DNA from 2 places in the Enterobacter cloacae complex sp. R_G8 genome. Region 2 is predicted to be linked to the other one. Evidence: predicted binding sites of a transcription regulator. Region 2 holds the regulator's gene; the other holds the start of a gene.
What was found. The regulator CRP, encoded in region 2, controls carbon source genes, mostly activating them, when cyclic AMP is high. The targets are predictions, from matches to a motif close to ATGTGANNNNNNTCACAT.
Positions count from the first base shown of each region.

Region 1: a site for CRP is predicted at 5,486-5,503, ahead of NQ842_RS23340 (PTS mannitol transporter subunit IICBA). Genes of this name have one in related genera too.

Region 1 covers NZ_CP102246.1:4,944,318-4,952,200, forward strand. The annotation lists gene selB (selenocysteine-specific translation elongation factor) at 1-1,421, opposite strand, end outside; gene selA (L-seryl-tRNA(Sec) selenium transferase) at 1,418-2,803, opposite strand; gene NQ842_RS23325 (glutathione S-transferase) at 2,907-3,515, opposite strand; gene NQ842_RS23330 (HlyD family secretion protein) at 3,605-4,741, opposite strand; gene NQ842_RS23335 (DUF3302 domain-containing protein) at 4,744-5,100, opposite strand; gene NQ842_RS23340 (PTS mannitol transporter subunit IICBA) at 5,760-7,667, shown strand; gene mtlD (mannitol-1-phosphate 5-dehydrogenase) at 7,768-7,883, shown strand, end outside.
Region 2 covers NZ_CP102246.1:620,522-628,404, reverse strand. The annotation lists gene mdcA (malonate decarboxylase subunit alpha) at 1-9, opposite strand, end outside; gene NQ842_RS02875 (hydrolase) at 238-1,260, shown strand; gene NQ842_RS02870 (YheU family protein) at 1,257-1,475, shown strand; gene NQ842_RS02865 (phosphoribulokinase) at 1,506-2,375, shown strand; gene NQ842_RS02860 (OsmC family protein) at 2,442-2,846, opposite strand; gene crp (cAMP-activated global transcriptional regulator CRP) at 3,157-3,789, shown strand; gene NQ842_RS02850 (YccS/YhfK family putative transporter) at 3,847-5,934, shown strand; gene NQ842_RS02845 (aspartate aminotransferase family protein) at 5,931-7,151, opposite strand; gene pabA (aminodeoxychorismate synthase component 2) at 7,238-7,801, opposite strand; gene NQ842_RS02835 (putative adenosine monophosphate-protein transferase Fic) at 7,832-7,883, opposite strand, start outside.

The DNA of each region.
Region 1 (7,883 bases), 630 kb from region 2:
TGGCTTTTGATCACGCCGCTTTCACGCATGTTTTCTATCAGCAACAGCACCAGCGCATCGTCTTCCATGGGCAGCGCCATACGACGCAGGCGCTCGCGCCCCGGGCCAGGCTCATCCTGATGCTGTTCATGGTAGGTGGCGAGCGTATTCAGTACCTTACGCTGCCAGCACGCCGCAACCGGCGCGTTCAGCAGGTTATTACCGGCCTGGATAAATCCCGGCTGCTGGGTCAGCGGGAGCAAGCCTTCGTTGCTGAGCTGACGTGCCCAGGCGAAGTCGGTCAGGTTCACCGCACCGCGTTCAAGATGCACCTCCAGCGCAGCCTTGTCATTGCTGGCCTGCGCCAGTGCCGACAGCCACTGCAAATACTCCGGTTTACGCTTCCCGCGACGCGGCGGGTTGAGCGTCACCACCCGCGCCCCGGCCAGCGTTTCCCGCGCCGAGATATCACGCAGCACCAGACGGTCATTATCTGCCAGCCAGAGCGGCGTATCGAAAACCAGTTCAGCGAGATCGTTTTCCAGCAGCGACACACGCCCGGTGATATGGCTGGCCGCATGGTGGATATGCAGCGGCTGCCACTGGCTGAGCGGGATATGCGTCTGCAGGGAGACAATCACCCGCTCAGACGGTTCTGGCGGCGCCTCAGACAGCAGCCAGTCGCCGCGGTTTAGCTGCGCTTTCTCCGCATCGCCGGCAATATTGAGGGCGATACGCTGCCCGGCATGAGCGTGTTCAACGGGCTGGTTTTGCGCATGCAACCCGCGCACGCGCATCGGTTTGTTAACGCCCGTCAGCCATACGGTATCGCCCACCTTCACTTCCCCACTCAGGGCGGTACCGGTCACCACCAGACCCGCCCCTTTCACGGTAAACGCCCTGTCGATGGCCAGACGAAAGCGGTGATGGCTGGCATGTTCTCGCGACGAGAGCTGCTGCAAATGGTGGCGAAGTGCGTCGATCCCGCGCCCTTCTGTGGCGACCGTTTCAAACAGCGCAGCATCGGTAAAGCCATATTCGCGCAACGTGGCCTGCACCGCCTCGCGCACCTCGTGAATACGCGTCGCGTCCACACGATCGGCTTTGGTCAGCGCCACGGTCAACTGTGGGTTGCCCGTCAACTGCAGGATCGCCAGGTGTTCACGCGTTTGCGCCATAACGCCGTCATCACAGGCCACCACCAGCAGGGCATGGTCAATACCACCGACCCCCGCCAGCATGTTGGAAAGAAACTTTTCGTGGCCGGGGACGTCAATAAAGCCCAGCACGCGGCCATCGGGCTGTGGCCAGTAGGCATAACCCAGATCAATGGTCATACCGCGCTTTTTCTCTTCCGGCAGGCGATCGGCATTAACGCCCGTGATGGCCTGCAACAAGGTGGTTTTTCCGTGGTCAACATGACCGGCGGTGGCAATAATCATTTCAACAACATCTCCAGAAATCGCTCTTCATCTTCAAGACAGCGTAGATCCAGCCACATTCGGCCATCGTAAATTCGCCCGATAACCGGCGTAGGCAGGGCACGCCAGCGCGCAGAGAGCGCGTCAAGCCTGCTGCCGCGGCCATCGCGCGGGGTGAAGGTCAGGGCCGCGCTGGGCAGCCGATCCACCGGTAACGAGCCACTGCCAATTTGCGACTGGCAGGACTCAATGCGCACGTCGAAATCGGCGTAATGCGACGCGACATTGGGCAACAGTAACTCGGCCTGCGCGCGAATCGAGGCGGCATCGCGCGTTAACAGACGCAGCGTTGGCAGGCGTTCCGCCAGTTTCTCCGGGTGGAGATAGAGTCGCAGCGTCGCGTCCAGCGCGGCAAGCGTCATTTTATCGGCGCGCAGGGCGCGCTTGAGCGGATGCTGCTGCAGCTTCGCAATCAGCTCACGCTTACCGACAATGATCCCGGCCTGCGGCCCGCCCAGCAGTTTATCGCCAGAGAAACTGACCAGGCTAACGCCCGCCGCAATCATCTCCTGCACCATCGGCTCTTTCGGCAGACCATACTGGCTTAGATCCACCAGCGAGCCGCTGCCGAGATCGGCAATCACCGGCACATTCAGCTCGCGGCCAATCGCCGCCAGCTCAGCCTCTTCAACGGTTTTGGTGAACCCTTCAATATGATAATTACTGGTGTGGACCTTCATCAGCAGGGCGGTGTTTTCATTAACCGCCGCACGGTAATCTTTCGCATGGGTCCGGTTAGTGGTACCCACTTCCTGCAGGGTACAGCCCGCCTGGCGCATCACGTCCGGGATGCGAAACGCGCCGCCAATCTCCACCAGTTCGCCGCGCGAGACAACCACCTCTTTGCCGCTGGCGGTCGCTGCCAGCATCAGCAGGACCGCCGCCGCGTTGTTATTCACAATGCAGGCATCTTCAGCACCGGTGAGCTGACAAAGCAGATCCGCCAGGGCCCGATCACGATGCCCGCGTCCTGCACCGCCGAGATCGTACTCCAGCGTGACAGGCGAACGCATGGCCTGCGTTACGGCGTCTACCGCCTCTTCTGCCTGCTGCGCACGCCCGAGATTGGTATGCAGGACGGTCCCCGTCAGGTTAATCACCGGGCGCAACGCGCTTTGCCCTTTCTCAACCAGCCTCTGTTCCAGCGCCTGCTCCCACGCCACGCACCAGCCGGGCAAGGTATTTTCTGCCTGAATATGGCGCCGGGCCTCGTCCTGAAGCAGACGTAACATCTCAACCGTTGCGGTATGGCCGAACCGCTCGACAGCGGAATGAATAAGGGGTTCTCGAAGAAGTCGGTCGGTAGCAGGGATCTGGCTGTACAGGGAATGATGAATAGTCATGAAAGCGCCTGGCGAGTAAATATCATCCCCCCTCCCGACGGGAGAGGGAGTTAACATGTGGAGGGATTGTACCGCCTCCTGACGCGAAGTGTTATAACCCGCGTCAAGCCTTTGGCGGTTCGGTACGGGCGAAGCTCTCGCGCTGGAAGAGCGTTTCGGCGAGCTTCACCAGCAGTGGACGGTCGACGCACCAGCCCGGAGAGACGCGACGAAAGTTGAGATAACCAATGGCGCAGGCGATAGCGATCGTCGCCAGATTCAGGCTATCCGTTGCAATTTTGCCCTCCTGGATGAGCTGCTCGCACCTGTCCAGGCTGCGGCTGATTTTCTCACGCTGGCGCAGCAGCTCCGTTTCCGACTGCTGAGCAACGGGCCTTGCCTGCTCGCGCACGGAAGTTAACGCCGCATCCATGATGCCATCGGCCAGGGCTTCAATTTGCTTCACTGCCAGGGCCGCCTTCGGATCTGCCGGTAACATGGCTGGCGCAACGCCGAGTAGCTCGATGTACTCAGCGATAATCGGGGAATCAAACCAGTATTCGCCCTCGTCCGTTACCAGTGCCGGGACTTTCCCCAGCGGGTTGTACTGCGCAACGCCGTTTTCGGCGTTGTACGGCTGTTCATTAACGAATTCAAATTCAATCCCTTTCTCCAGCAGGAGAATCGAGATCTTTCGCACGAAGGGACTGGTGTAGCTGCCGATGAGTTTCATTGCCTGATCCTTGATGCCAGAAAAAGTCAGTATGGATCAAGCGCTGAAAAAAGGGCAGGTATGCATGTCGCATTCCTGCCCGGCGAGGATTAATGATCAAGATAGAGATAGTGCATCCAGCTGGTCATGCGCAGCAGGACTTTACGCATCACCGAGACGTGCGCAAAATGGTCGGAATAGACCGCCACCTGCGCGTAAATACCGTCCGGCAACGCATCCACCTCGGCGTTCGGCTCCAGTTCTATCAGCGCCTGCACGCCATCCGTTCCCGGTGTCACCGTTAACGACTGTAGCGCCCCCTGTGCCTGATACGAGCCCCCTGGCACCACCGGCAGAATGCTGGTGAGCTTGCCAGAGAAGACCTGCCCCGGCAGAGCGTTAAACACCACTTCCGCTTCATCGCCCGGCTTCAGACGCAGCAGCGAGTTCTGACGGAACTGGGCCACAATCTGACGTTTCTGTTCAGGAATAAAGACCATAACCGGGCGCAGCGGCAGCGCGGCGGCATACGTTCCTGGGCGAATCAGCACCTGGGTGATGTAGCCATTGCTCGGCGCACGCACCACGGTCTGATCCAGGTTGTATTTGGCTTCGGCCAGCTGGGCGCGTAAAGAGGCTATCTGCGACTGTTCGCCGTTCACCATGCTGTCCAGCTGGCTTTTGATCTGCGTCTGTTCCGCCACAGAGCCTTTTACCAGCGCATCCTGTGCCAGATAGTTCTGCCGCGCGTTGTCGATATCGCTTTCAGAGAACGGGTTTACCTTCGCCTGGCTGCCTTTCAGGTAGCGCTGGTAATCTTTATACAGACGGTCCCGCTCCGCGGAGACCCGCGTGGTGTTGGCTACCGCTTCCGACAGCTGTGCTTTGAGCACGTCAATATTGTGCGTCGCGGTCACCAGGTCGGCCTGCAGTCTGTCGACACGAGCCTGATAGCGACCTGGATCAAGTTTAAATAACACTTCGCCTTTTTTAATGAGCTGGTTATTTTTATCGGTGACTTCGCTGACCACCCCGGTCACCTGCGGCGTAATCGGAATAGAAATAACCGCCTTTTGCGCCGTAAACGTATACGGGTGGTTATAGTTCATTAATAAAATGAGACCCGCCACGATAAATACCCCGCCTAATGTGGCGGTGGCGAGCGTCCACTGGTTAACCGGAATACGAAATATTTTAAAAATCGCCCAGGCAAACGCCACGTAGGTCAAAATAATCAACAGATCCATAATTAGCGCTCCAGCGTTTTCGTATCAGCAGTGGGCTGTACCGCTGCCAGCTTTTGTTCTAATTCGGCCACGCGTTTGGCCAGCGCATCCATACCTGGCACCTCATCAGGTTTGGTGATGTGGTTTTGCATGCCCCAACCGCGATCTTCCCGGTACAATGTGGCCCAGATCCACAGGAACGGCCAGATGGCATGGAGCGTAAACAGGCTAATCCAGCCCGCCGTGTGAATCGCATCGGCATGGGGATGATTACGCTTTTTGGCCATATTATAGGGGATGTCATGAATGGCGATGATTCCGTAAAAAAGAACCAGAAATACAAAAATCAATACGCCCAGCGCGAAATAGTTGAGAAACATATTCTCCTCACTTAAACAACGTCAACTCATTAAATTAATAAAACAGTACGCAACCTAATTAATTTATTTTTAAACATAAAAGGTATGCGGGTAATTTCAGAGCCGGGGAGTATCGTTTTTTATAATATCTCCATGCAAGTTTATAAACGTGTCAAAATATATCCTGAATAATAATATACTTAACCTTACATTATGAGCGTAATCCAGGTTTTAACTTTTCGCCATACCCCATCTTAAAAGTGGTTTTTTAGCTTTATGTGTGTGTCGTAATCATCCTGGCGTTGAATCGCAGAGCAGAATTTGTCAGCGATCACATCCGGAGAAATCTGCATAAAAATTTTTTGTGAATTCAATCACAACTCGAAAACAAACTCGCGACAACCAAATGTGATTCACATCACAAAAACAGGGGTGTTTTGCCGATTTTCTCCCCATTGTGTTTTTTTTAGACTGTGATTTTGTGATTCAGATCACCTAATTACACGTCACACCCCCTGCGTTTACGTGATTGCGATCACACAATTTTTCGCTGTCTGGACAGTTGAACGATTCAGTGCCAGATTTCACAGCATCAGAACAGGGCCCGGCTACCTCTGCCGCCTCATTAACAATAAACCTCGGGCCACAAGCCTAAGCGTAAACAGAAGAAGGGGTGTTTTATGTCATCCGATTTCAAGATCAAAGTTCAAAGCTTTGGTCGTTTCCTCAGCAATATGGTGATGCCAAATATCGGCGCGTTTATCGCGTGGGGTATCATCACTGCATTATTCATTCCGACAGGGTGGTTGCCTAACGAAACGCTGGCGAAACTTGTTGGCCCCATGATTACGTATCTGCTGCCGCTGCTCATCGGTTATACCGGTGGTCGTCTGGTGGGCGGTGACCGTGGTGGCGTAGTGGGTGCCATCACCACCATGGGCGTTATCGTCGGTGCGGATATGCCGATGTTCCTCGGTGCGATGATTGCCGGTCCTCTGGGTGGCTGGGCGATTAAGAAATTCGACGTCTGGGTTGATGGCAAAATCAAATCCGGCTTCGAAATGCTGGTGAACAACTTCTCTGCGGGCATCATCGGGATGATCCTCGCGATTCTGGCGTTCCTTGGCATTGGCCCGGCGGTTGAAGTCCTGTCCAAAATTCTGGCGGCGGGCGTTAACTTTATGGTGGCGCACGACATGCTGCCGCTGGCGTCTATCTTTGTTGAACCGGCGAAAATCCTGTTCCTGAACAACGCCATCAACCACGGTATCTTCTCACCGCTGGGTATTCAGCAGTCTCATGATCTCGGCAAGTCCATCTTCTTCCTGATTGAAGCGAACCCGGGTCCGGGTATGGGCGTTCTGCTGGCGTACATGTTCTTTGGTCGCGGCAGCGCGAAGCAGTCTGCTGGCGGTGCGGCTATCATTCACTTCCTGGGCGGTATTCACGAAATTTACTTCCCGTACGTGCTGATGAACCCACGTCTGATCCTGGCCGTTATCCTCGGCGGTATGACCGGTGTGTTCACCCTGAGCGTGCTGGGTGGTGGTCTGGTTTCTCCGGCGTCTCCGGGTTCTATCCTGGCGGTACTGGCTATGACGCCAAAAGGTGCCTATTTTGCTAACATCGCGGCTATCTGTGCGGCAATGGCGGTCTCCTTCGTGGTCGCTTCTATCCTGCTGAAAACCAGCAAAGTGAAAGAAGATGACGATATCGAAGCGGCAACCCGTCGTATGCACGACATGAAAGCCGAGTCCAAAGGCGCAACGCCGCTGTCAGCGGGTGATGTTTCTAACGACCTGAGCCACGTGCGTAAAATCATCGTTGCCTGTGATGCCGGTATGGGTTCCAGCGCAATGGGTGCCGGCGTGCTGCGTAAGAAAGTGCAGGATGCGGGCCTGACCAACATCTCGGTGACCAACAGCGCCATTAACAGTCTGCCACCGGATGTTGACCTGGTGATTACGCATCGCGATCTGACCGAACGCGCCATGCGCCAGGTACCGCAGGCACAGCATATTTCGCTGACCAACTTCCTCGACAGCGGCCTGTACACCAGCCTGACCGAACGTCTGGTGGCCGCCCAGCGTCACGAAGACAACGAAGTGAAAGTGCGCTCCAGCCTGCAGGACAGCTTCGACGAGAGTAACGCCCACCTGTTCAAACTGGGTGCGGAGAATATCTTCCTCGGCCGTACCGCAACGACCAAAGAAGAGGCCATTCGCTTTGCCGGTGAGCAGCTGGTAAAAGGCGGCTACGTTCAGCCTGAATATGTCGACGCGATGCTGGAACGCGAAAAACTGACACCAACCTACCTGGGCGAATCCATCGCGGTGCCGCACGGTACAGTGGAAGCGAAAGACCGCGTGCTTAAAACCGGCGTGGTGTTCTGCCAGTATCCTGATGGCGTGCGCTTCGGTGAAGAAGAAGACGACATCGCCCGTCTGGTGATTGGTATCGCCGCGCGTAACAACGAGCACATTCAGGTGATTACCAGCCTGACCAATGCGCTGGACGATGAGTCCGTCATTGAGCGTCTGGCCAATACCACCAGCGTGGAAGAAGTGCTCGCGCTATTGAACAAATAACTGTACTCCTCCCTCTCCCTCCGGGGAGAGGGCTAGGGTGAGGGGTAAACGTTCCTCACCCCAGCCCTCTCGGGTAAAAACATTGATAAAGGTTAACACTATGAAAGCATTACATTTTGGCGCAGGTAATATCGGTCGTGGCTTTATCGGCAAACTGCTGGCAGACGCGGGCATTACGCTGACATTCGCCGATGTGAATCAGGTCGTTCTGGATGC
Region 2 (7,883 bases):
AGATAACATTATTAACCTCCTGATTCAGCACATCATTTTGATTTGCTTAACGCTGAGTAAAGTCTGCACCCAGGCGAGAAAGGCATCAATTAAGCGTAGAGTGGAATCATTAGCCTGAGAGTAATAATCAAGGTAAATATTTGTGATCGGGATCAGTTCATGGTTCGGCAAACCAGGCTAAACGGGGTACAATTCGGAAAGTATCGTAAATTTCCGACAAGAATCAGCATCACCCTTATGACCCAAATCATTCCATCAGACTTCGACCTCACCGCCGAAGACAGCACAGAGTTCGTGCCCATGCGCGGCGTGGCCAACTGCCACCTGCAGACCATGCTGCCGCGCCTGATCCGCCGCAAGGTGCAGTTCACCCCGCACTGGCAGCGGCTGGATTTGCCGGACGGTGACTTTCTGGATCTCGCCTGGAGCGAAGCTCCCGAACAGGCGCGCCACAAACCCCGTCTGGTGGTGTTTCACGGTCTGGAAGGCAGTCTGCACAGCCCGTATGCACATGGGTTAATTCAGGCAGCAAAAGCGCGCGGCTGGCTGGGCGTGGTGATGCACTTTCGGGGATGCAGCGGCGAGCCGAATCGCCAGAAACGCATCTATCACTCCGGCGAAACTGAAGATGGCACCTGGTTTTTGCACTGGCTGCGGGAGAATTTCGGTACCGTGCCGACGGCGGCGGTGGGCTATTCGCTCGGCGGAAATATGCTGGCCTGTCTGCTGGCTAAAGAGGGTGACGCGGTGCCGCTGAATGCTGCGGTGATTGTCTCTGCCCCCTTTATGCTGGAGCAGTGCAGCTACCACATGGAGAAAGGCTTTTCCCGGGTCTATCAGCGCTACCTGCTCAACCTGCTGAAAGCCAATGCGGCGCGCAAGCTGAAGGCCTATCCGGATACCCTTCCGGTGAGCCTGCGTCAGTTGAAAAAGGTCCGCCGCATTCGTGAGTTCGACGACCTGATCACCGCCAAAATTCATGGGTTCGCCGATGCCATTGACTACTATCGTCAGTGCAGCGCCATGCCGCTGCTCAGCAAGATCACTCAGCCGACGCTGATCATTCACGCGAAAGATGACCCGTTTATGGATCATCACTCCATCCCTGCACAGGAATTTCTGCCCGACAACGTTCACTATCAGCTGACCGAGCACGGCGGCCACGTGGGGTTTGTCGGCGGAACGCTGCGTCGCCCGAAAATGTGGCTGGAGACGCGCATTCCTGACTGGTTAACCCCTTACCTGGACGGTGCAACATGATTATCCCCTGGCAGGATCTGGCGCCCGAAACGCTCGATAATCTGATTGAAAGCTTTGTCTTGCGTGAAGGCACCGATTATGGTGAACATGAACGCTCGCTTGAGCAAAAGGTCAACGATGTTAAACGCCAGCTTAAAAGCGGCGACGTGGTGCTGGTGTGGTCTGAACTGCATGAGACGGTCAATATCATGCCCCGCAACGCGTTTCACGGCTGATCTTTCAACCTTTCCAGTCAGGGAGTTGCTATGTCTGCCAGACATCCGGTTATTGCCGTTACGGGGTCGAGTGGTGCGGGAACCACCACCACCAGCCTCGCGTTTCGCAAGATTTTCGCCCAGTTGAATCTCCGTGCGGCGGAGGTCGAAGGCGACAGCTTTCACCGCTATACGCGCCCGGAGATGGACATGGCCATCCGCAAAGCGCGCGATTTGGGCAAACACATCAGCTACTTCGGCCCGGAGGCCAATGACTTCGGCCTGCTGGAGCAAACGTTTCAGGAGTACGGCCTAAGCGGCAAAGGCCAGTCCCGCAAATATCTGCACACCTACGACGAAGCCGTTCCCTGGAACCAGGTCCCGGGCACCTTTACTCCCTGGCAGCCGCTGCCGGAACCTACCGACGTGCTGTTTTACGAAGGATTGCACGGCGGCGTGGTGACGCCGCATCACGACGTGGCGCGACATGTGGATCTGCTGGTCGGCGTGGTGCCAATCGTTAACCTGGAGTGGATCCAGAAGCTGACGCGAGACATCAGCGAGCGCGGCCATTCGCGTGAGGCGGTGATGGATTCGGTTGTGCGCTCAATGGAAGATTACATCAATTATCTGACACCACAGTTTTCCCGCACCCACATCAACTTCCAGCGTGTGCCGACGGTGGACACCTCTAACCCGTTCGCGGCCAAAAGTATCCCGTCGCTGGATGAGAGCTTTGTGGTGATCCATTTCCGTAATCTCGACGGCATCGATTACCCCTGGCTGCTGGCGATGCTGCAGGGTTCGTTTATTTCTCACATGAATACGTTAGTGGTGCCCGGCGGAAAAATGGGGTTGGCGATGGAGCTGATCATGACGCCGCTGGTGCAGCGGTTGATGGAAGGGAAACAGATCGCATAATCATATTCCCTCTCCCAGTGGGAGAGGGTTAGGGTGAGGGCATCAACACGCGTGATGCCCCATCAATCACGCCTCGATCACTTCATACGAATGGGTAATTTTTACCGCCTTCTCCAGCATCAATGCCACAGAGCAGTATTTCTCCGCTGACAGATCGACCGCGCGTGAAACGGCCGCATCTTTTAGTTCTTTCCCGGTGACAATAAAGTGCAGGTTGATGTGGGTGAACAGGCGTGGCGCCTCTTCGCGACGTTCAGACGTGAGCTTAACTTCGCAATCCGTCACATCATGACGGCCCTTTTGCAGAATCGACACCACGTCAATCGCGCTGCATCCCCCAGCCGCCATCAGCACCATCTCCATTGGGCTGGGTGCTTTATCGCCGGAGTTACCGTCCATCAAAATCTGGTGTCCTGAAGCGGACTCGCCCAGGAACGTTAAACCTTCTACCCATTTCACGCGCGCTTGCATATTCATTAACTCCAACGTTGCATTTTTGGTGACAGATTACGCGTGCGTTACATTTCTCGCAATGGAAGGCGACCTGCGTCATGCTGAAGCGAGACACCAGGAGACACGCGGCGAAAGCTATGCTAAAACACTCTGGATGCTACAGTAATACATTGACGTTACACATGTATGCAGAGGACATCAAACTTTACTGGCTGCGAAACGTTACGACAGCCGACTTCCCAGGTATGGGTAAGAATTCGATTGCAACCCCAGAGTCCGGATGCATCTTATGACTCTGGTGACAGCTTATAACAGAGGATAACAGCGCATGGTGCTTGGCAAACCGCAAACAGACCCGACTCTCGAATGGTTCTTGTCTCATTGCCACATTCATAAGTACCCATCGAAGAGCACGCTGATTCACCAGGGTGAAAAAGCGGAAACGTTGTATTACATCGTCAAAGGCTCGGTGGCAGTGCTGATCAAAGATGAAGAAGGGAAAGAGATGATCCTTTCTTATCTGAACCAGGGCGATTTCATCGGTGAACTGGGCCTGTTTGAAGAAGGCCAGGAACGTAGCGCCTGGGTTCGTGCAAAGACAGCATGTGAAGTGGCTGAAATTTCCTACAAGAAATTCCGTCAGTTGATTCAGGTTAATCCTGACATCCTGATGCGTCTTTCTTCGCAGATGGCTCGCCGTCTGCAGGTCACATCAGAGAAAGTGGGTAACCTCGCCTTCCTGGACGTGACCGGCCGTATCGCGCAAACGCTGCTGAACCTGGCGAAACAGCCAGACGCCATGACTCACCCTGACGGCATGCAAATTAAAATTACCCGCCAGGAAATTGGTCAGATCGTCGGTTGCTCCCGTGAAACAGTGGGCCGTATCCTGAAAATGCTGGAAGATCAGAACCTGATCTCCGCCCACGGTAAAACCATCGTGGTTTACGGAACCCGTTAATCCCGATAAAACGGCGTGCCATCGCAAGGTGTCACGCCGTTTTTGTCTCTACTCCTCATGTGGCGCAGGCTGATTTATCACCCGGAAGTTAACTACGCACTGCGACAAACGCTGGTGTTGTGCCTTCCTGTGGCCGTGGGCCTGATCCTTGGACATCTTCAACAAGGGCTGCTGTTCTCTCTCGTACCTGCCTGCTGCAATATTGCCGGTCTCGACACCCCGCATAAGCGTTTTTTCAAACGACTGATTATTGGCGGTTCGCTGTTTGCCGGGTGTAGCCTCGCCGTGCAACTGTTGCTGGCCCGCGATATTCCGCTGCCGCTGATCCTGAGCGTGCTGGCGATGACGCTGGGGGTGACCGCCGAAATCAGTTCGCTGCACGCGCGTTTACTGCCCGCCTCACTCATTGCGGCCATCTTTACCCTCAGTCTCGCAGGTAACATGCCGGTATGGGAACCGCTGCTGATCTACGCCCTCGGTACGCTATGGTATGGCCTGTTTAACTGGTTCTGGTTCTGGCTGTGGCGGGAACAGCCGCTGCGTGAATCCCTGAGCCTGCTCTATGTCCAGCTCGCAGAGTACTGCGAAGCCAAATACACGCTGCTGACTCAGCATACCGACCCGGAAAAATCGCTGCCGCCGCTGCTGACGCGCCAGCAGAAGGTGGTGGATCTGATAAGCCAGTGCTACCAGCAACTGCACATGCTGGCCGCCAACAAGAACCACGAATACAAACGGCTGCTGCGCACCTTCCAGGTGGGGCTGGATCTGCAGGAGCATATCTCTGTGAGCCTGCACCACCCGCAGGAGGTGCAAAAGCTGGTGGAGCGCAGCCATGCCGAAGCGGTGATCCGCTGGAACGCGCAGACCGTGTCCGCACGTCTGCGGGTACTGGCCGACGACATTCTTTATCACCGCTATCCCACCCGCTTTAACATGGACAAGCAACTCGGCGCACTGGAGAAGATCGCCCGCCAGCACGAGGATAACCCGGTGGGTCAGTTTGCCGCCTGGCACTTCAGCCGTATTGCCCGCGTGCTGCGTACCCAGCGCCCGCTCTATCCTCGTGACCTGATGGCGGATAAGCAAAAGCGCCTGCCGCTGCTGCCTGCACTTAAAAGCTATCTCTCGTTTAAATCTTCCGCCCTGCGCAACGCCGCCCGGATTAGCGTGATGCTGAGCATCGCCAGCCTGATGGGCATGGCGCTCCATCTGCCCAAACCCTACTGGATATTAATGACGGTACTGTTTGTCACCCAGAACGGCTACGGCGCCACGCGGGTGCGTATTCTGCACCGGGCGGGCGGAACCATGGCGGGGTTGATTATCGCGGGCGTAACGCTGCACTTCCACGTGCCAGAAGGCTATACGCTGGCAGGCATGCTATTGATTACCCTGGTGAGCTACCTGATCATCCGCAAGAACTACGGCTGGGCGATGGTGGGCTTTACGGTCACGGCGGTATACACCCTGCAGTTGCTTACGCTCAATGGCGAACAATTTATTGTCGCCAGGCTTATCGATACACTGATTGGCTGCCTGATTGCCTTTGGCGGAATGGTCTGGCTGTGGCCACAATGGCAAAGCGGCCTGCTCAGGCAGAACGCCCACGACGCGCTGGAGGCCGACCAGCAGGCTATCCGCCTGATCCTGAGCGACGATCCGCAGCCCTCCCCGCTGGCGTATCAGCGGATGAAGGTCAACCAGGCGCATAACGCCCTGTTCAACTCGCTGAATCAGGCGATGCAGGAGCCCGGCTTTAACTCGCACTATCTGGCGGATATGAAGCTCTGGGTGACGCACAGCCAGTTCATCGTCGAACATATCAACGCGATGACCACGCTGGCGCGTGAACATACCATGCTGACACCGGACCTGGCGCAGCGCTATTTGCAGTCGTGTGAGATTGCCCTGCAGCGGTGTCAGCAGCGCCTGGAGTATGACGCACCGGGTGAATCGGGGGATTCGAACATTCTGGAAGCGCCGGAAACGCTCACCCACGGGCCAATGAGCACCCTGGAGCAGCATCTGCAGCGTATTCTGGGGCATCTGAACACCATGCACACCATTTCGTCGGTGGCATGGCGTCAGCGTCCGCATCACGGCATCTGGTTAACGCGGCGGTTAAAGCGAACCGAATATTAGCCTTTAACGATCTTCGCCACCGCCGCGGCAAAGCGGGTTAATCCATCTTCAATATCGTTCTCTTCGACCACCAGCGACGGCGCAAAGCGCATCACGTCCGGGCCAGCGTTGAGCACCATCACCCCTTCGTGAGCAGCGGCGTGCAGGAAATCGCGTGCGCGGCCTTTGTACTGCGGCTTCAGCTCTGCACCAATCAGCAGTCCCATACCACGGATCTCGCTGAAGACATCGTACGTTTCGTCGATCTGCTGCAGATGTTTCACGAACAGCTCGCGCTTCGCCTGAACGCCGCTTAACACCTCCGGCGTATTGATGATATCAAACGCCGCACCGGCGATGGCGCAGGCCAGCGGGTTTCCGCCGTAGGTGGAGCCGTGAGAGCCAACGTGGAAGGCGGAGGCGATCTCCTGGGTGGTGAGCACCGCGCTGACCGGGAAGCCGCCGCCGAGCGCTTTGGCGCTGGTCAGAATATCCGGCGTCACGCCGTAGTGCATGTAGGCGAACAGGGAGCCTGTACGCCCCATCCCGCTCTGGACCTCATCAAACACCAGCAGCGCCTGATGCTGATCGCACAGCGCGCGCAGCCCTTTGAGGAATTCCGGCGTTGCCGCCGTCACGCCGCCTTCCCCCTGAATCGGCTCAACCACGACCGCGCAGGTATGGTCATCCATCACTGCTTTCACCGCATGCAGATCGTTAAACGGTACATGAATGATATCGGCGGGTTTCGGACCAAAACCGTCGGAATACTTCGGCTGGCCGCCAACGGAAACGGTAAACAGCGAACGACCGTGGAAAGCGTTATGGAAAGCGATGATTTTGGTTTTGTACGGGCTGTGGCGCGTTGAGGCGTAGTAACGCGCCAGCTTGAAGGCGGTTTCGTTGGCTTCCGTACCGGAGTTCATAAACAGCACGCGCTCGGCGAAAGTCGCGTCAATGATCTTACGCCCCAGGCGCAACGCCGGTTCGTTGGTAAACACGTTGCTGGTGTGCCACAGGGTTTCGCCCTGGGTTTTCAGCGCCTCGACCAGTGCAGGATGGCAATGCCCCAGCGCCGTCACCGCAATCCCCCCGGCGAAATCCACGTACTCTTTCCCCTGCTGATCCCAGACGCGGCTGCCTTTTCCCTTTACCGGGATAAACTCGGCCGGTGCATAAATCGGCAGAATGACTTCATCGAATGTCGCGCGGGTAATTGCAGATTGTTCAGTTGCCATGTCATGACCATCCATTTTATGTCACAGTGATTGTGAAAATATAATCACAAAATATGCATAAAAAATCACAACAAGGCAACAGATATTCAGCGATTGAGGAAATTAGCCAGCAGCTGGTGTCCCTGTTCGCTGAGAATACTCTCCGGGTGGAACTGCACCCCTTCGAGATCCCATTCACGATGGCGAATGCCCATGATCTCCTGCGTCTCGCTCCAGGCGGTCACCTCAAAGCAGTCGGGCAGCGTCGGCGGGTCAATCACCAGAGAGTGGTAGCGCGTGACGGTTAACGGGTTATTTAACCCACTAAACACGCCCGTGCCGGTGTGGGTAACCGGTGAGGTTTTACCGTGCATCACCCTGGCAGCACGGACGATGGTGGCGCCAAACACCTGCCCGATGGCCTGATGGCCAAGGCAGACGCCAAGGATCGGCAGCCTGCCGGCGTAGTGGCGGATCACATCCAGAGAGATGCCCGATTCCGATGGAGTACACGGCCCCGGCGAGATAACGATTTTCTTTGGGGCCAGCGCGTCAATCCCGGTCAGGCTGATGTCGTCGTTACGGCGGACAACCACCTCTGCACCCAGCTCACAAAAATACTGGTAAAGGTTCCAGGTGAAGGAATCGTAGTTATCAATCAGCAGAATCATGGCGGCTCCCGAAAAAAATGCCGCCCTATTCTACTCAGATTCCCGCGCTTCGCTCACTACTTTGGCAAAGATAGCGTTCAGG